DNA from 2 places in the Mesorhizobium sp. AA22 genome. Region 2 is predicted to be linked to the other one. Evidence: riboswitches for the same ligand, from Rfam matches in the RefSeq annotation. Region 2 holds a riboswitch; the other holds the start of a gene.
What was found. Region 2 has a riboswitch for S-adenosylmethionine ahead of A9K68_RS30920 (O-succinylhomoserine sulfhydrylase). Riboswitches for the same ligand answer to the same signal wherever they lie in the genome.
Positions count from the first base shown of each region.

Region 1: linked by a shared signal. The riboswitch ahead of A9K68_RS07250 (homoserine O-acetyltransferase) and the one ahead of A9K68_RS30920 (O-succinylhomoserine sulfhydrylase) in region 2 are both predicted to bind S-adenosylmethionine.

Region 1 is NZ_CP048406.1:1,486,122-1,495,676, forward strand. It holds gene A9K68_RS07235 (ABC transporter ATP-binding protein/permease) at 114-1,940, shown strand; gene A9K68_RS07240 (DUF1194 domain-containing protein) at 2,066-2,941, shown strand; gene metW (methionine biosynthesis protein MetW) at 3,030-3,644, opposite strand; gene A9K68_RS07250 (homoserine O-acetyltransferase) at 3,760-4,929, opposite strand; SAM riboswitch at 5,046-5,123, opposite strand; gene hisC (histidinol-phosphate transaminase) at 5,417-6,526, shown strand; gene A9K68_RS07260 (prephenate/arogenate dehydrogenase family protein) at 6,531-7,466, shown strand; gene A9K68_RS07265 (PfkB family carbohydrate kinase) at 7,565-8,488, opposite strand; gene A9K68_RS07270 (DUF2125 domain-containing protein) at 8,546-9,544, opposite strand.
Region 2 is NZ_CP048406.1:6,545,333-6,554,887, reverse strand. It holds gene A9K68_RS30955 (magnesium and cobalt transport protein CorA) at 1-32, shown strand, start outside; gene A9K68_RS30950 (GcrA family cell cycle regulator) at 164-682, opposite strand; gene A9K68_RS30945 (aspartate aminotransferase family protein) at 1,037-2,236, shown strand; gene argF (ornithine carbamoyltransferase) at 2,254-3,165, shown strand; gene A9K68_RS30935 (Hsp33 family molecular chaperone) at 3,259-4,293, shown strand; gene apaG (Co2+/Mg2+ efflux protein ApaG) at 4,432-4,824, opposite strand; gene A9K68_RS30925 (ceramide glucosyltransferase) at 5,051-6,205, shown strand; gene A9K68_RS30920 (O-succinylhomoserine sulfhydrylase) at 6,248-7,438, opposite strand; SAM riboswitch at 7,513-7,590, opposite strand; gene A9K68_RS30915 (2'-deoxycytidine 5'-triphosphate deaminase) at 7,716-8,810, shown strand; gene A9K68_RS30910 (ABC transporter substrate-binding protein) at 8,903-9,555, shown strand, end outside.

The DNA.
Region 1 (9,555 bases), 1.6 Mb from region 2:
CGTGATCGGGATCGAGCTTATTCTCACCTATCTGTCGAGGGCGGGTTTGCTACCCGAATGTGTCGACATGTCCACCGGTTTCAGCACCGCTTGCGAATTCAAGGACTTCACCAATGGCTGATCATCCGGATGTAGAGGCCAGCGCCAAGCCGGTTGCCGCGTCGATCGAGGCCAGCAGCTTGCGCGACCAATTGGCGACGATCAAGCTGGCGCTGGGGACTTCGCCGATCCGCAAACACCTGCTCTGGGCGTGCGTCGGCATTGTCGCCGTCATTGTGGCAACGTCGATCGGGCAGGTTCTGCTCAATCGCTGGAACGAGCCCTTCTACGACGCGCTGGCTCGGCGCGACATGCAGGGCTTCCTGCACCAGCTTCTGGTCTTTGCCGCCATCGCCGGCGGACTTGTGGTGCTCAATGTCGGCCAGACCTGGCTCGACCAGAGGATCCGGCTGAAGCTGCGTGAGGCGTTGACCCTCGATCTGATCGGTGAATGGCTGCGGCCGGCGCGCGCCTTCCGGCTCGCCAACGCCGGCGCCATCGGCGTCAACCCTGACCAGCGCCTGCAGCAAGATGCCGGACATCTCTCCGATCTTTCCACAGGCCTCGGCATAGGGCTGTTGCAGTCGTTGATTCTGCTTGTTTCGTTCGTCGGCGTCTTATGGTCGCTGTCTTCTGGCTTCGTCTTCCATATCGGCGGCTATTCGCTGGCCATTCCGGGCTACATGGTGTGGGCCGCGATCCTCTATGCCGGTACCGCTTCCTGGCTGAGCTGGCTGGTCGGACGGCCGCTCATCCGCTTCAACAGCGACCGCTATACGCGTGAAGCGGAGCTGCGTTCCTCGGTGGTCCGCGTCAACGAGAATGTCGATGCCATCGCGCTTGCGCACGGCGAAGCCGACGCGAGACGACGGCTCGAGCTCGACCTCGGCACGGTGCTGGGCGCGATGCGGCGCATCTACAGCGCCCAGATCAATCTTTCCTGGGTGACCGATACCTATGGCTGGATCACTGTCGTCGCACCGATCCTCGTCGCCTCACCGGTCTATTTCGCCGGCGATATCAGCTTCGGCGGGCTCATGATGGCTGTCGGCGCCTTCAACCAGGTGCATGCCTCGTTGCGCTGGTTCATCAACAATATCGGCGGCATCGCCGATTGGCGCGCCACGCTGATGCGCGTCGCCGATTTCCGCATCGCGCTCGTTGAAACGGACGTGCTGCACGACACCGAAGAACGCATCACGATCGGCGAAAACCCGAATGGCAGGCTGACATTCGAGAACCTCGAGGTTGCGTCGCGGGATGGCTGTACGAAGCTCGCCAAGCCCCATGTCGAAATCCGCGCGGGCGAGCGCGTCATGATCACCGGAGATCCGCGCGCCGGCAAGACGCTGTTCTTTCGCGCCATTGCCGGTCTGTGGCCGTGGGGAAGCGGGCGGATCGGCATGCCGGCCGGAGAGGTTCCCGCCTTCGTTCCCCGCAAGCCCTATTTCCCGCTCGGCACGCTGCGCGAGGTGCTCAATCACGCCGATGCCGCGGTCAGCGACGCCGAGATCTCGGCGGTGCTTGCCGAGGTCGGTCTTGGGCGTCTGTCGTCCTCGCTCGACCGCTCGGCGCGCTGGGAGCGCGAATTGAGCGATGACGAGCAGCGCCTGCTTGCCTTTGCCCGGCTGGTTTTGCGGCAGCCGAAATGGGTGATCATCGACGAGGCTTTGGACACGTTCGACGGCGCGACGCTGAGTCGGGTGCTGTCGATGCTGGAAGCGCGTCTTGCCGACGCCGCGATCCTCAACATTGGCCGGAGCCAGCAGAACGTTGAATTCTTTCCGCGCTCGTTGGCGATCGTGAAAGACGTCGAGCGACCGGCTCTCAAGCCAGTCCGTGTCAGGGCCGGCGCGATCGAACCACCCCCGGCCGTCGCCGCAGCCTACCAAGAGACGTAGCCGGCGATACGCAGCCAAGCTTTATTTCGCCGTGATCGCGGCGAAAGATTGCCGGCATCGTGCGGAAGTTCGCGGCGTTGGACCCATGCTTGACGCGCTTAAAACGCGTCCCGTTGAAGAGATTCATGCGACACGTTTTAAGCCTTTGTTTCTATGCATGTCGTTACCCCAAAACCGCTTCGCACTTTTGGGCGACATGCATCAGCCTGCTTGCCTGCCTTGCCTGCGCTCAGGCAGCACCACTGGGCGCGCCGGCCAATACCATTGCGGTGGACGTCGAACTGGTGCTGGCGGTCGACATTTCACACTCGATGGACGAAAGGGAATTCGCCCTGCAGCGCGCCGGCTATGTCGAGGCGCTGCGCCACCCCGACTTCATCGATGCGGTGCGTTCGGGTGTGACCGGCCGCATCGCGCTGGCCTATTTCGAATGGGCAGGCACTGTCCGCGACGATGCGGTCATTGCCTGGCAGGTCATCGATAACGCTGAGAGCGCCGACGCATTCGCCGACAAGATCGAGGCGCGCCCATTCAGGAGCTTTCGCGGCACCTCCATTTCCGGTGCGCTCGGCTTCGGCGCCAAGCTATTGGATGGAGGCGCTTTCGAAGCGACGCGCAGCGTCATCGACATTTCAGGCGATGGTCCCAACAATACCGGGATGCCCGTCACCACGACACGCGACGCCGCGGTGGCAAACGGTATCGTCATCAACGGCCTGCCGATCCTGATCAGCCCGTCGCCCAGCTTCAGCCATCTCGACCAATACTATGCCGAGTGCGTTACGGGCGGGCCTGGGGCTTTCGTGCTGCCGGTCTATGCCGCTTCCGAATTCGTGACCGCCATACGCCGCAAACTGATCCTAGAGGTCAGCGGTGTTGCCGGTCCCTGGGCCGATCGCGTACCGATCCGGGTCGATGCGGCAACACCGGTCGACTGTTTGCAAGGCGAGCGCGACCGGCGGTTTTTCTCCGATCCGTATTTTCCGGAACTTAATCGCTAGCTGGTCGATGAATGGCGATCAGTCCTACACCCATGGTCTTCGGACTCGGGCAGGCCGAGCGCCATATTGGCCGAAGAAGCGACGGCCGTTATCGCCTCAGCAGGAACACCGCTTGCTGGCCAAAGAAATTCCAGAACCACCATGGCATCGAGAGGCCGATTTTCTGGCCATTGGCGTCAAGCGCGGTTGCCCTTTCCACGGTTGCGCCGAGCTCCTCGCAGAGATTGACGAAGTCGCGGATGGTGCAGAAATGGATGTTGGGTGTGTCGTACCAGGAATAGGGCAGGTCCTTGGTCACCGGCATCCGCCCTTCGAGGAACAGCGAAAGGCGCACCCGCCAGTGGCCGAAATTGGGGAAGGAGACGATGGCGTGTTTGCCGATCCTGAGCAATTCGTCGAGCACCAGCTTCGGGTTGCGGGTCGCCTGCAAGGTTTGCGACAGGACGACGAAATCGAAACCCTTGTCGGGATAGAATTTGAGGTCCTTGTCGGCGTCGCCCTGGATGACGGACAGGCCGCGCGCCACGCATTCGTTGACGCCGCGCTGCGACAGTTCCATCCCGCGGCCGTCGACCTGCTTCGTCGCCTGCAGCAATTCGAGCAGCAGGCCATCGCCGGAACCGACGTCCAGCACCCGCGACTGCGGCGGGATGAGATCGGCGACGACTTCGAGGTCGACGCGCTGGGCGTGGTTGACACTCATGATCTCGCCTTTTGCCTGGCGCATGATCCGGATCCGAACAGTCTGCGACTTTTCGGGGTCATGCGCTGATGCCTGGCGCATGATGCCGGTCCGGAAAGCCTGCAATCTTCAGGGGTCATGCGCTGAGCCCCCTGGCGCGGGCCGCCGAGGCGATGAAGCCGTTGATGGCGGCGAACAACTCCGGCTCGTCGAGCAGGAAGGCGTCGTGGCCGCGATCGGTCTCGATCTCGACGAAGGACACCGAGGCGCCGGCCGCGTTCAGCGCGTGAACGACCGAGCGGCTCTCCTCGGTCGGGAACAGCCAGTCGCTGGTGAATGAGACCAGGCAGAAACGGGTCCTGGTGCCGGCAAAGGCGTCGGCCAGTCGGCCGCCATGGTCGGCGGCGAGGTCGAAATAGTCCATTGCCCGGGTCATGTAGAGATAGGAGTTGGCGTCGAAACGGTCGACGAAGGTCATGCCCTGATGGCGCAGATAGCTCTCAATCTGGAAGTCGGCGTCGAAACCGAAGGTGAGCGCTTCACGGTCCTGCAAATTGCGGCCAAACTTCCGGTGCAGGGCCGCTTCAGACAGGTAGGTGATGTGAGCGGCCATACGCGCCACGGCCAGTCCCTTTTCCGGGCGCTTGCCCTGCTCGAAATATTTGCCGCCATGCCAGTCCGGATCGGCCATCACCGCTTGCCGGCCGACCTCATGGAAGGCGATGTTCTGCGAGGAATGGCGCGCGCCGGTGGCGATCGGCAGCGCTGAGAAAACGCGCTCCGGATAGCTCGACGCCCATTGCAGCACCTGCATGCCGCCCATCGAGCCGCCGAGCACTGAGAACAGTTTTTCGATGCCGAAATGGTCGACCAGCATCAACTGCGCCCGCACCATGTCGCGGATGGTGATGATCGGCAGGTCGAGCCCGTAGGGCTTGCCGGTGGCTGGATTGGTAGAGGCGGGGCCGGTCGAACCGAGACAGCCGCCGATGACGTTTGAGCAGATTACGAAGAAGCGGCTGGTGTCGATGATCTTGCCGGGGCCGATCAGCACTTCCCACCAGCCCGGCTTGCCGGTCACTGGATTGGTGCTGGCGACATGCTGGTCGCCGGTCAGCGCATGGCAGACGAGGATGGCGTTGGAGCGGGCGTCGTTGAGCGTGCCGTAGGTCTTGTAGGCGATCTGGAACGGTGACAGCAGCGTGCCGGCGTCAAGCTTGAGCGGCTTGTCGGCACCGAAACGCAACACCGGGCTCGACGGTTGGTCGGCCTCGTTGTTGGTTCTTTTAGTGCGCAGCGCGACCATCGCATCCTCTTATATTACCCATCGCGCTTTCCGAAAATCGATTCCGATTTTCGGGCGATGCGGTTGTCCGGCCGGCAACGGACAACAAAAACCGGCATTGCCTTCGCAAAGCCGGTTACAGAATGCAAACGGCCCTTTAGCGAGTTGTTTAACGTGGCTGCAAGCCGACCGGCCAAATCACCACGGGATTTCGCCTTTCTTCTAGGACCGCCGCGCCTCGGCGTCAACGGCCAGTCGCTCACCCTTAATTGACGGTCTCGACATTCCGGGCCACGGCTTGTATTTCCGCTGCGGCTTCTAGTGTGGCGAATCCGAAATTCGCATCGCGTTGGAGCAGCGCAGTGGGCGAATTTCGGATTCGCCACGCTAGCAACCAATGAATTCTAGTGTGCTGGATTTGAAGTTCCTGAGCGCTGATGCCACCAAAATGGCAGGAACTCCAAATCCATCACGCTAGGCGGAAACGTTCTCGACGGATTTTTGCAATATGAACCAGCCATCGGATCAGGCACGTCCAACGCCCCGCGCGGGGATCATGGACATAGAAGCCTATGTGCCGGGCAGGAGCACGGCGCCGGCCGGCGTTGCCAGTATCCATAAATTGTCGTCGAACGAGAACCCGCTCGGCCCCTCTCCGAAGGCGATAGAGGCCGCGCGCGACGTCGCAGCCAAACTCGACATATATCCCGACGGCACCGCCAAGCGCCTGCGGGAGGCGATCGCCGAGGTGCATGGCCTCAACCCGGCGAACATCGTCTGTTCCAATGGTTCCGACGAGATTCTGGGCCTGCTTGCGCAGACCTATCTCGCGCCCGGCGATGAAGCCGTTATCACCGAACACGGCTTCATGGTCTACAAGATCTACATCCAGTCGGCTGGCGCTGTCCCGGTCTCTGTCAAGGAAACCAATGAGCGCGCCGACGTCGATGCGATCCTCGCCGCCGTAACGCCGCGGACCAGAATCATCTTCCTCGCCAATCCGAACAACCCGACCGGCACCTATTTGCCGTTCCAGGAGGTGCGCCGCTTGCATGCCGGCCTGCCTCGAAATGTGCTTCTGGTGCTGGATGGCGCCTATGCCGAATATGTCCGCCGCAACGACTATGAAGCCGGCGTCGAGCTGGTGGCTGGCGCGGAAAACGTGGTCATGACCCGCACCTTCTCCAAGCTCGGCCTCGGCGGCGCGCGGATCGGCTGGATGTACGCGCCGATGCATATCATCGACGCGATTAACCGCGTGCGAGGTCCCTTCAACGTCAACGCGACGGCGATCGAGGCCGGCATTGCCGCGATCCGCGACCGCGCCCATGTCGAGCGCAGCGTGGCGCACAACGAGACCTGGCTGCAATGGGTGAGCGAGGAGTTGACCAAGCTCGGACTGCGGGTGACGCCGAGCGTCGGCAATTTCGTGCTCATCCACTTTCCCGAGGACCAAAAGCATTCGGCGGCGGCTGCGGACGACTACCTCTCAGCGCGCGGCTACATATTGCGGCGCGTTTCCGGCTACGGCTTCCCGAATGCACTGCGCATGAGCATCGGCACCGAAGAGGCCAATCGCGGCGTTGTCGCCGCGCTCACGACATTTCTGAAAAGCTGAGACAATGACATCACCGATGTTCGAAAAGATCGCGCTGGTCGGCATCGGCCTGATCGGCTCGTCGCTGGCCCGCATCATCCGCCGCGAAGGTCTTGCCCGCCACGTCGCTATCTCGACACGCAGCGAAACGACGCTGGCACGGGCAAGCGAACTCGGTCTCGGCTCCTCCTACACGGTGGACGCGAAAGAGTCGGTCCGCGATGCAGACCTGGTCATCGTTTCGGTGCCGGTCGGCGCTTCGGGCGAGGTCGCCGAGGAAATCGCACCGGCGCTGAAGCAGGGCGCCATCCTCACCGATGTCGGCTCGACCAAGGCGTCGGTCATCGCGCAGATGCAGCCGCATGTGCCTGATGGTGTGCATTTCATTCCCGGCCATCCGTTGGCGGGCACCGAAAAATCGGGTCCGGATGCAGGCTTTGCCGAACTGTTCGAGAATCGCTGGTGCATTTTCACGCCGTTGCCCGGCACCGATCCCGAGGCGCTGGAAAGACTCTCGGAATTCTGGCGCCGCTGCGGCTCTAACATCGATACGATGGATTCCCAGCATCACGACATGACATTGGCCATCGTTTCGCATCTGCCGCACATCATCGCCTACAACATCGTCGGCACCGCCGACGATCTGGAGTCGGTCACCAAGTCCGAGGTCATCAAATACTCGGCCTCCGGCTTTCGTGACTTCACGCGCCTTGCCGCTTCCGACCCGACCATGTGGCGGGATGTCTGCCTGCACAACAAGGATGCCATTCTCGAAATGCTGGCGCGGTTCTCGGAAGATTTGGCCTCGCTGCAGCGGGCGATCCGCTGGGGCGACGGCGAAAAGCTGTTCGACCTGTTCACCCGCACCCGCGCCGTCCGCCGCTCGATCATCGAGGCCGGCCAGGACATCGACGTACCGGACTTTGGCCGGCAGGCGGTCGAGCACCCATCCAAGGGATAGAGCATCGGACCCAAATGTGGGTACCGATTTTGGGAAATCCGATGCTCAAACAAAAGGCAGAGCGGCGGTACGATTCGATTTGAAAGCCCGCCGCTGTCTCAGGCCGGCCATAGGGCGGCCATCATCGCCAGCGTCTCGGCCCTGTCCGGCGCACCCAGCCTGCCGCCGAAACGCAGGCATTTGAGCGCGGCGGCGGCGCTGGCAAAGCGCAGGGCCTGTTCGATCGGCATGGCTTCCGCCAAACCAACGGCAAAGGCGCCGTGAAACACGTCGCCGGCGGCAAGCGTGTCCACTGCCTTGATCCTTGGCGCCGCGACATGGCGCACGGATCCCACTGAGCGGTCGAACCACCAGCTTCCCGCCGAGCCGCCCGTCACCGCTACGAATGCATCGGTGCGTCCGGCCAACCCTTCACAGGCCTTTTGCGGGCCTTGTTCCTCGCCGCAGAGGATGAACGCCGCCGGCTCCGACGCGACGATGTGCGAGGCGAGCGGAAACAGGCGTTCCAGCACGTCCCGTGGCGCGGTGTCGGCGTCCAGTATGGCTGGACGGCCGATTGCGCGCGCCGCCGCCAGGGCCAGAGCTGCTGCGCCCGGCCAGCGTACGTCTACCAGGACGGCGTCGAATGCGGTGAGATCTTGGGTGGGGAGCGCCTCGGGATCGGCCTGGGCGAGCTTGTCATAAAAAGGAACGATGATGCGCTCGCCATGCGTATCGACCAAGATGGCCGACAGTGCCGAACGCGCGCCGGTGACGCGCCGGACAAAGCTGCAATCGACGCCTTCGGCCTCGATCCCGGCGACCAGCTGATCGCCGACGGTGTCGTCTCCCGCGCTCGCCCACAGCGATACGTCCGCGCCGAGACGGCGTGCGGCGCAGGCCGCGCTCGAAGCCATGCCCGAGGCGATCTGGACGCCGTCGGCCGCGATGAACTTGCCCTGACGTGTCGGAAGCGTGTCGACGCGTAGGATCGTGTCGAGCGTCAGCGCGCCAACACTCAGGAGCTTCACCGGGCGGTTCATCTATCTTCCTGTTCGACCATGATCTTTTTTTCCGAACTGGAGGTTCGCAATCTTGGTCTAATCGACCGGCTCGATCCTGCCCAGCGGGATAAAACCGAGCGAGGCCTTGCCCTTGACGACCTTGAGCGGCATCGACGGTTCGTTGCCTAGCAGCGCCAGCCCGGCAAAGCCTGTTTTGATCTGGCTCTTCTGCTCGGGAATGGCCTTGCCGAGGATTGCCGCCACCGCCTTCGGATCGCTAAGCTTGATCATCAAATCGGCGTCGATCAGCCCATCGGCATCGACCGAAACCGGTCCGGAAACGGTGATACGCGCAGTTCCCGACGACAGATCCAGCTTGCCGATATCGACCGCCTGGCCGCGTAGGCCCTCTGTTTGTGTCTTGATCAGCGCCACGCCGTTCTTCAGCGTCACGTCGCCGCTGCCGTCGAGCGGCGGCAGAACGCGCCCATCGATCACCCCTGGATCGATTTCGAGATCGGTAAAACTTCCGGCATAGTCGATGTCCTGGCCGTTCGGACGCAATTGTCCGGCCGCTGTCCCGGCGCTGAACAGCTCGACCGGGTCTGTGCCATCCGCCGGATCGGTCTGGGCAGACAGGCTCTCCGCCTCCAGTGAAACGCGCCGGGGCAGCGGCCAGGACAGTTTCACGTTCGCTCGCAGAGTATCCCAGTCGATCCATAGCGGCGCCATCCCCGGCACGGAGGTCCTGAGCGGTCCCCGCAGGTCGACGCCAGGCGACAGGATCTGGGTGATATGCGTAGCCGCGTGGAGGCTGCCGAGCGAGGCGGCGACGTTCCTTGTGTCGTCCTGGTAAGCCAGGTTGTCGCAGGAAACGGCGAAGCTCGAGGGATAGCCGCTGACCGTCAGATTGGCGCAGTCCGCCTCGATGCCATTGCCGTTGAGCTCGGCCACCGCTTTGCCGGCTTCGCTCTTGACCTTGCCTGCCAGGTAGAACCAGCCGGCGCTGTAGAGGCCGAACAGCACGACGATGAAAGCGCCGAGCCAGAGCAGCCGGCGGAGAAAATTCGGCGGGCGTTCGTCATTTGACGTCATGCTGCGGCTCT
Region 2 (9,555 bases):
ACTGGCGTTTTCGCAAGAATGGGTGGCTGTGAAATAGAAGGGAGTAGGGCAGTAAGGGAGTAGGGCAGTAAGGGAGTAGGGCAGTATGTAGTGCGTTGCCAAGGGTCGCACTCACAAAGCCTAATCTTTACCTACTCCCATACTGCCCTACTCCCCTATTGCCTTATCTACTCCGCCGCCGCTCTGATGCGGGCTGGAACGCAATGCGAGCGTGGTACTTGCAATAGGGTCCGGTTTCGGCCGCGTCGTTGCCGCAGAAATGGAACTCTTCCGAAAGCGGATCGCCATTCGGCCATTTGCATGTCCGCTCGGTTAACTCGACGAGTTGCAGATGCCGCGAGATCGGCACGACGACGTTCTCGACCGGACGGACGTAATGACGCGCCACCGGTGCGGTGTCGAATTGCGCCTGCAGCGCGGTCGCGCCGATCGACGTGGTGATATGCCGCGCAGTGCTCGCCGCCCGCGACACCGATTTATGGACGCTCGATCCTTGCACGCTCTTTTTCTGGCGTGCCGGCGTGGCGGTCGAGCGTCCGCGGCCCGACAGTTTCAGCCGATGCACCTTGCCGATGACGGCATTGCGGCTGACGCCCCCGAGCTGTGCTGCGATCTGGCTGGCGCTCAGTCCCTCCGACCACAATTTTCTAAGAAGATCGACCCGCTCGTCAGTCCAGTTCATGAGACCGCGCTCCTGCTGAAATGTGCGGCGATCGGAATCCTTCCACGATCCGGCTTCCGCCGGGCAGACACCACATATATCGGGTGATTAGGTCCGCCGCACGAAATCTAGTTATTTCTCGACTACAATTACCTTATGCGCTGACTCGGTGACAAGAGTCCGAGGGCCAACACGAATCGGTTTTTTCGGTTTTCCCCAACTTGCCCGGTCGCTGATGGGCCGGCGTCTCGCTGGAGAGCTTGCCGCGCGTCCTCGCGCGACGTTTTCGTTGACTTCATGGCCGAAAAACACGATAAGCCGCAAAGGCCGCCGCTTTGGCGGCTTTTTGATTTTCCGGTTCCGGAGACGCATATAATGAGCGGTTCGGCGCTTTTCGAGACCTTTACCCGCGCACCCCTGGCCTTCGACCATGGGGAAGGCACTTGGCTGGTCACCGACAAGGGCGAGCGATATCTCGATTTTGGCGGCGGTGTCGCCGTGAATTCGCTGGGCCACAGCCATCCGCATTTGGTCTCGGCACTCACCGAGCAGGCGGCCAAGGTCTGGCACGTCTCCAACCTCTACGAGATTCCGGGGCAGAGCCGTCTGGGCGAGCGGCTGGCCGACGCCACCTTCGCCGACAAGGTGTTCTTCACCAATTCCGGCGCCGAGGCGCTGGAATGCGCCATCAAGACGGCGCGGCGCTACCACTTCGTCAAGGGCCATCCCGAGCGCTTTCGCATCATCACCTTCGAAGGCGCCTTTCATGGCCGCACGCTGGCGACCATCGCCGCGGGCGGCCAGTATAAATACCTGGAAGGCTTCGGACCCAAGGTCGAAGGTTTCGACCAGGTCGGCTTCGGCGACATCGACGCCGCCGAAAAGGCGATCACCCCCGAGACCGCCGCGATACTGATCGAGCCGGTGCAGGGCGAGGGTGGCATCCGCCCGGTGCCGACGCAGTCGCTGAAGCGGCTGAGGCAGCTCTGCGAACAGAATGGCCTGCTCCTGATCTTCGACGAGGTCCAGTGCGGCATCGGCCGCACCGGAAAATTGTTCGCGCATGAATGGGCTGGCGTCACGCCTGACATCATGGCGGTTGCCAAGGGCATCGGCGGCGGCTTCCCGGTGGGCGCCTGCCTCGCCACCGACGAGGCGGCCGTCGGCATGACCGCCGGCGTGCACGGCACCACTTTCGGCGGCAATCCGCTGGCGATGGCGGTCGGCAACGCCGTGCTCGACGTGGTGCTGGAGGACGGCTTCCTGGAGGATGTCCAGCGCAAGGCGCTGCTGCTAAAGCAGGGGCTGGCGGGTGTCGCCGACGAATTTCCTGATATCATCGAAGACATCAGGGGCACCGGCTTGATGCTCGGCCTGAAATGCGCCGCACCCAACACCAAGGTGAATATGGCGTTGCGCGACCAGCATCTGCTGGCTGTTCCGGCCGGTGACAACGTCCTTCGCCTGCTGCCGCCGCTCACCGTCACCGACGCCGAGATCCATGAAGCGCTCGACCGCATCCGCGCCGGCGCCAGAGGCCTGGCCGATGCCATAGCCGCGGCTGCCGCGAAGTAACAGTCGAAAGACCCCAAATGAGCCTTCGCCATTTCACCGATCTTTCCGCCGTCTCCGAGGGCGATCTGCGCTTCATGCTGGACGATGCCGTCGTGCGAAAGGCAAGGCTCAAGGCTGGCGAGCGGACAAAACCGCTCGAAGGCAAGGTGCTGGCGATGATCTTCGACAAGCCGTCGACGCGCACGCGCGTATCCTTCGACGTCGGCATGCGCCAACTCGGCGGCGAGACCATCATGCTGACCGGCACCGAGATGCAGCTCGGCCGCTCCGAAACCATCGCCGACACGGCCAAGGTGCTGTCGCGCTATGTCGATGCGATCATGATCCGAACCACATCGCATGACCGGCTGCTGGAGCTGACCGAGAACGCCACCGTTCCCGTCATCAACGGGCTGACCGACGATACCCATCCGTGCCAGCTGATGGCCGACGTCATGACTTTCGAGGAGCATCGCGGTCCGGTCGCCGGCAAGACCATTGCCTGGACCGGCGACGGCAACAACGTGCTGCATTCGCTGCTGGAGGCCTCAGCGCGGTTCCGCTTCAATCTCAACGTAGCCGTGCCGGAAGGCAGCGAGCCGGCGCAGAAGCATGTCGACTGGTCGAGGGCGCATGGCGGCAAGTTGAACTTCACCCGCTCGCCCGAGGAGGCGGTCCACGAGGCCGACTGCGTCGTCACCGACTGCTGGGTGTCGATGGGCCAGGAGCACCGTGCTCGCGGCCATAATGTCTTCTCACCCTACCAGGTCAATGCGGCGCTGATGGCGAAGGCGAAGCCCGATGCGTTGTTCATGCACTGCCTGCCGGCGCATCGTGGCGAGGAGGTCACTGACGAGGTCATCGACGGGCCACATTCGGTGGTGTTCGACGAGGCCGAGAACCGGCTCCACGCCCAGAAGGCGGTTTTGGCCTGGTGTCTGGGCGCTTGATCCGGGCCGCCTTGATCCGGGAGTACGTGATGCCTATCTCAGCCGCATCACGCAAATCGAGCGCGTTTCGACGCATGCGCCCCGGAGGGCGGCATGGCCGCGCCCCGGAGCTTTGTCATGTTGGAAACTCATCAATTGGCTGAACATCAACCCAAACTCGGCGAATTCGGCTACGCCGGCGACGATCATGTCGTGCCCTTCGAGGTCGGCCCGCTCGACGTGCGCGGCCGCACCGTCCAGCTCGGGCCGATGCTCGACGCGATCCTCAGCCGTCATGACTATCCCGAGCCGGTCGCCCGCCTGCTGGCGGAAGCCTGTGTGCTGACGGTGCTGCTTGGCACCTCGCTCAAGTTCGAGGGCAAGTTCATCCTGCAGACCCGCACCGACGGGCCGGTCGACATGCTGGTGGCGGATTTTTCCACGCCACAGGCGCTGCGCGCCTATGCTCGCTTCGACGCCGACCGGCTGGAGGCACTGACATCTGTCGGCGAGATCTCGCAGCAGACGCTGCTCGGCAGCGGTGTCCTGGCGCTGACCATCGACCAGGGTGCCCACACGCAGCGCTATCAGGGCATCGTCCAGCTCGACGGTGAGACGCTGGAGGAGGCCGCGCGCACCTATTTTCGCCAGTCGGAACAGATCCCGACCGACCTCAGACTCTCGGTGGCCAAGCTGTTGACGCCCAGTGTCGGCGGTGCCCGCGAGCAATGGCGTGCCGGTGGCATCCTTGCGCAATTCCTGCCGCAATCGGCGGAACGCATGCGCGTGCCCGACCTTCCGGGCGGCGACGGCGATCCGCGCGATGAGATACATGATCCGGCCGACAATTCCTGGCAGGAACTGCTGGCATTGCTTGGCACCATCGAGCCGACGGAACTGATCGACCCGACGATCGGCGCCGAGCGGTTGCTTTACCGGCTGTTCCACGAGCACGGCGTCCGCGTCTTCGGCGGCGTACCGGTAGCCGACGAGTGCTCATGCTCCAGGGAGAAGATCCGCGGCATACTCGAAGGTTTCTCAGCCGACGAGATCAGGGACAGCACCGAGGATGGCGGCATTCATGTCGCCTGCGAATTCTGCTCGAAGCAATATGACTTCGATCCGGCGGAGTTTGCCGCGGCGCAGTAGACCATGATCCCGACCGAAGGTCCGTGCATCGAAAAGTGGAAAGCGTTTTTTGCTTCGCTGACCTTCGGTTCGGAAAAGGTCCTGGTCTAAGAGTTAGAGCCCATCCCGATTCTATCGGGATGGATCAGGTCTAGCTGGTCAGTTGACGGTGCGCCGCGTGCCCGGCAGATCGAGCGAAAAGGCGGGGATGGCGACGTCGAACGTCTCGCCTCGCTTGTTGCGCATCGTATAGTGGCCGACCATGATGCCGGACGGCGTCGAGAGCGGGCAGCCAGACGTATATTGATAACTGTCGCCGGGGTTGAGTTCGGGCTGGTCGCCGACAACGCCGGCGCCGCGCACTTCCTCGACCCGGCCGGTGCCGTCGGTGATGTGCCAATAGCGTGACAGAAGTTGTACGAATTCATCCGACTGGTTGTCGATGGTCACCTGGTAGCCCCAGACATAGCGGTTCTCCGACGGGTCGGAGCGATCTTCCAGATAGAACGGCCTGACCTGTACTTCGATGTTGCGCGTAACGGCGCTGTACATATCCTACTCCACAATATGCAGACGGAACTTTCGACGCTCTCCGCAGTTTGGTCAACGGCGCGCTTCCGTCGTTGCCCGACTCGTTTGCGCGCAGGTGCCGAAGAACAATGTCATTTAAGTGACACATGACAATGATGGTGTGCGCAGGGCCGGGCGACTCAGCATTCCGTCGAACTGTTGAAAACGGCTATCATGCGGCTGGCTTTTCTGGAGTGACCAGATATCGATGGAACTGACAGTCACAGCCGCCTTGCTTTCCACAGCTCTGCTTCTCGTCAATCTCGCCAGCATCCTGCTCGCTTCGTTGAAGCTGAAGCGGCCTGGCAGGATCGCGCCGCCAGCCGGCAAGGCGCCTCCGGTGTCGATCGTCGTGCCGTCGCGCGGCGTCGAGCCGTTTGCCGAGGAGACGCTCGAGCGCGCCTTCTCTCTCGACTGGCCGCGCTATGAGCTCATCTTCTGCGTCGCCCATGCCGACGACCCGGTGGCCAGGCCGGTCACCGATGCGATTGCCCGTTTTCCGGCCGTGCCGGCCCGGCTGCTCGTCGGCGACGACCGCATCAGCGGCAATCCGAAACTCAACAATTGCGTGAAGGGCTGGGAGGCGGCGCGCCACCGCTGGGTCATCCTTGCCGATTCCAACGTTCTGATGCCGAGGGATTATGTCCAGCATCTGATGGCGGCATGGCGGCCGGACACCGGCCTTGTCTGCTCGACGCCGATCGGCTCGCGGCCGGACGGGTTCTGGGCTGAGGTCGAATGCGCCTTCCTCAACACGCTGCAGGCGCGCTGGCAATATACCGGCGAGGCGATAGGCCTTGGCTTTGCCCAAGGCAAGAGCATGTTGTGGGACAAGCCCATGCTCGACGCCAATGGCGGGATCCGTGCGCTTGCCGCCGAGATCGCCGAGGATGCCGCCGCGACCAAGCTGGTCAACGGGCTTGGACTGCGCGTCAATCTCGTCGCCTCGCCCTTTGAGCAGCCGCTCGGTTTTCGCACGCTCGGCGAAATCTGGTCGCGCCAGGCCCGCTGGGCACGCCTGCGTCGCGTCACCTTCCCACTGTTCTTCGCACCCGAAATACTGGTCGGCGCGGCGGTGCCGCTGGCGCTTGCGCTGGTTGCTGCGGCCGGCGCCGGCTTCAGCCTGTCGGCGACCGCCCTCGTTGTGCTGGTAGTCGCCTATCTCCCGGAATGCGCTCTCGCCTCGGCCAAGAGCTGGCACCTGTCGCTACGCATGGTCCCGGCGATGATGGCGCGCGATTGCATCCTGCCGATTGTCTGGGCGCGTGGCTGGCTCAGCGGTGCCGTCGACTGGCGTGGCAACACGATGACCATCCACACCAGCGCCGTTGCGGAATTGGAAGAGACCCCGTCGGGCGCCTGACCGCGCCTGATTTTGACGATTCGAGCGACACCGCCCAGTGCACTATCTGGCGGCTTTCAGGGCCTGCTCGATGTCTTCGAGCAGGTCGTCGGTGTCCTCCAGGCCGACGGACAGCCTGAGCGTGCCTGGCCCGATGCCGAGTTCGGCCCGCGCCTCGTCGCTCAGATTCTTGTGTGTCGTCGTCGCCGGATGGGTGATCAGGCTCCTGGCGTCACCGAGATTGTTAGAGATCAGCACGATATCGAGCGCGTTCTGGAAGGCGAAGGCCGCCTGCTTGCCGCCCTTGACGTCGAGGCAGATCAGCGTCGAGCCGCCCGACATCTGCCTCTTGACGACCGCCGCTTGCGGGTGATCGGCGCGGCCGGGATAGATGACGCGGGCGATTTCCGGCCGCTCGGCGAGGAAGTCCGCGATCCGGCCGGCACTTTCCGTCTGCTGGCGCACGCGCAGCGGCAGCGTTTCCAGGCCCTTCAGCAGCGTCCAGGCGTTGAACGGCGACAGGCTGGGACCGGTGTGGCGGAAATAATCGTGCAGGTTCTCGTCGATCCATTTCTTGTCCGACAGGATGACGCCGCCGAGGCAGCGCCCCTGGCCGTCGATGTGCTTGGTCGCCGAATAGACGACGATATGGGCGCCGAGCTGCAACGGCTTCTGCTGCAAGGGCGTGGCAAAGACATTGTCGACGATCAGCCGCGCGCCGATCGAATCGGCAAGCGAGGCGACGGCTGCGATGTCGACGACTTCCAGCGTCGGATTGGTCGGGCTTTCAAGGAAGAACAGCTTCGTGTTGGGCCTGACCGCCTTTTCCCAATTGGCGATTTCGGTGCCATCGACCAGCGTCGCCTCGATGCCGTATTTCGGCGCCAGCGTCTCGACCACCCAGCGGCAGGAGCCGAACAGCGCGCGCGCCGCCACGATGTGGTCGCCGGCCTTGGCGCTGCACAGCAACGCCGCTGTCACCGCCGCCATGCCGGATGCGGTGGCGCGGGCATCTTCGGCACCTTCCAGCGCACACATGCGCTTCTCGAACATGTCGACCGTCGGATTGGCATAGCGCGAATAGATGAAGCCCGGTTCCTCGCCCTTGAAGCGGGCTTCCGCCGCCTGCGCCGTATCGTAGACATAGCCTTGCGTGAGATACATCGCCTCGGAGGTTTCGCCGAAGCCGGAACGCAGCGTTCCCGCATGCACGAGTGCGGTCTGAGGCTTCCAGTTGCGCTTGTTGCTCGTCATCACCTTGTTCCAAACACCAAAAATGGCCCAAATACAAAAAAACCGGCCGCGAAAGTCGCAACCGGTCCATATGGCCTTTCGGGCCGACGGTCCTTTAGCGACTTGTTTAACGTGGCTGCAAGCCGACCGGCCAAATCACCACGGGATAACGACCCTTTAAACCCGCACCACGCTTGCGTCAATTGCCGGCATGATTAAGAGGTTTGTACCAGCGGGTTCCGCGGCAGGAACCTGCGACAAAACGAGACCACGCCCGGCCTTCGAGCGGAGCCAGACTTTGCGGCAGACAGGCATTCTTCCCGATCAGGATATTTCCGCGCTGTTCCAGTCGGGCGCGCTGAAATCGCCGCGCGCGCTCGATGCCGACCAGGTCCAGCCGGCCAGCCTCGACCTTAGGCTTGGCGACAAGGCCTGGCGGGTGCGCGCCTCCTTCCTGCCCGGCCCGAACCACAGGGTTGCTGAAAAACTCGACCGCCTGAAGCTGCACGAAATCAATCTCGCCGACGGTGCGGTGCTGGAGACGGGCTGCGTCTATATCGTGCCGCTGCTTGAGAGCCTGGCGCTTCCGGCAAACGTTTCGGCCTCGGCCAACCCGAAGAGCTCGACCGGACGGCTCGACATCTTCACCCGGGTGATGACCGATCGCGGCCACGAGTTCGACAAGATCGCTGCCGGCTACAACGGCCCGCTCTATCTGGAAGTCAGCCCGCGCACCTTTCCGATCGTCGTCCGTGCCGGCTCGCGGCTGTCGCAGATCAGGTTCCGCACCGGCAATGCGCTTTTGTCGGAAAGCGAGCTGCACGAATTGCATCGTGCCGAGACGCTCGTCGCCACCGAGCCGCCGAACATTTCCGGCGGCGGCATCGCACTGTCGATCGACCTCGATGGCGACAAGGACGGGCTGGTCGGCTACCGCGGCAAGCACCACACCGGCCTGGTCGATGTCGACAAGCGCGCCGCGCAGGATGTTGTCGATTTCTGGGAGCCGCTCTACAAGAGCGGTGCTGGCGAACTGGTGCTCGATCCCGATGAATTCTATATCCTCGTCAGCCAGGAGGCGGTGCATGTGCCGCCGCTCTATGCCGCCGAGATGACGCCTTTCGATCCGCTGGTTGGCGAGTTCCGTGTCCACTATGCCGGTTTCTTTGATCCGGGCTTCGGCCATTCGGCGGCCGGGGGCACCGGCAGCAGGGCTGTGCTCGAAGTGCGCAGCCACGAAGTGCCGTTCATCCTCGACCACGGCCAGATCGTCGGACGGCTGGTCTACGAGCACATGCTGAAGCGGCCGCAGGCGCTCTACGGCACAGATCTCGGCTCGAATTATCAGGCACAGGGCCTGAAACTGTCCAAACATTTCCGCGCCGCGCGCTGATCTCCGATCAACCAGACTGTGCTTGCCTGACCTTGCGGGCCGTGCTTGGCTGTGCCTAACCATCAAGGTGGTTGAACCAAGGGAACAAAGAAATGCAGATTTCAAGATGGATCGCATCGGCAGCAACAGCTGCCATGCTGGTGATGGCTGCCGGGTCCTTGTCGGCGCAAGCACAGGAAAAGTTGAAGATCGCCACCGAAGGCGCCTATCCGCCGTTCAACACCATCACCGCGGATGGCAAGCTCACCGGCTTCGACATCGACATCGCCAATGCGCTTTGCGCTCAGATGAAGGTCGAATGCGAACTTGTCACGCAGGACTGGGACGGCATGATCCCGGCGCTCCAGGCCAGAAAGTTCGACGCCATCATCGCGTCCATGAGCATTACCGAGGAGCGCAAGAAGCAGGTCTCCTTCACCAACAAATATTATACCACGCCGCTTTCGCTGGTGGCGTTGAAGGACAGCGATATTGCCTCGACCGAACCCGCCGCACTCGCCGGCAAGACAGTCGGCGCTCAGGCTTCGACCACCCAGGCCGACTATGCCCAGGATGTCTATAGCAAAGCCGGCGCCGAGGCGAAGCTCTATCCGACCCAGGAGGAGGCGGTCGCCGACCTGATGAACGGCCGTCTCGATGCCGTCCTTTCAGACAAATTCGTGCTGATGGACTGGATGAAGAAGTCGAGCGACGGCTGCTGCAAGATGGTCGGCGACGTCAAGGGCACCGAGACCGAAGCCGGTAT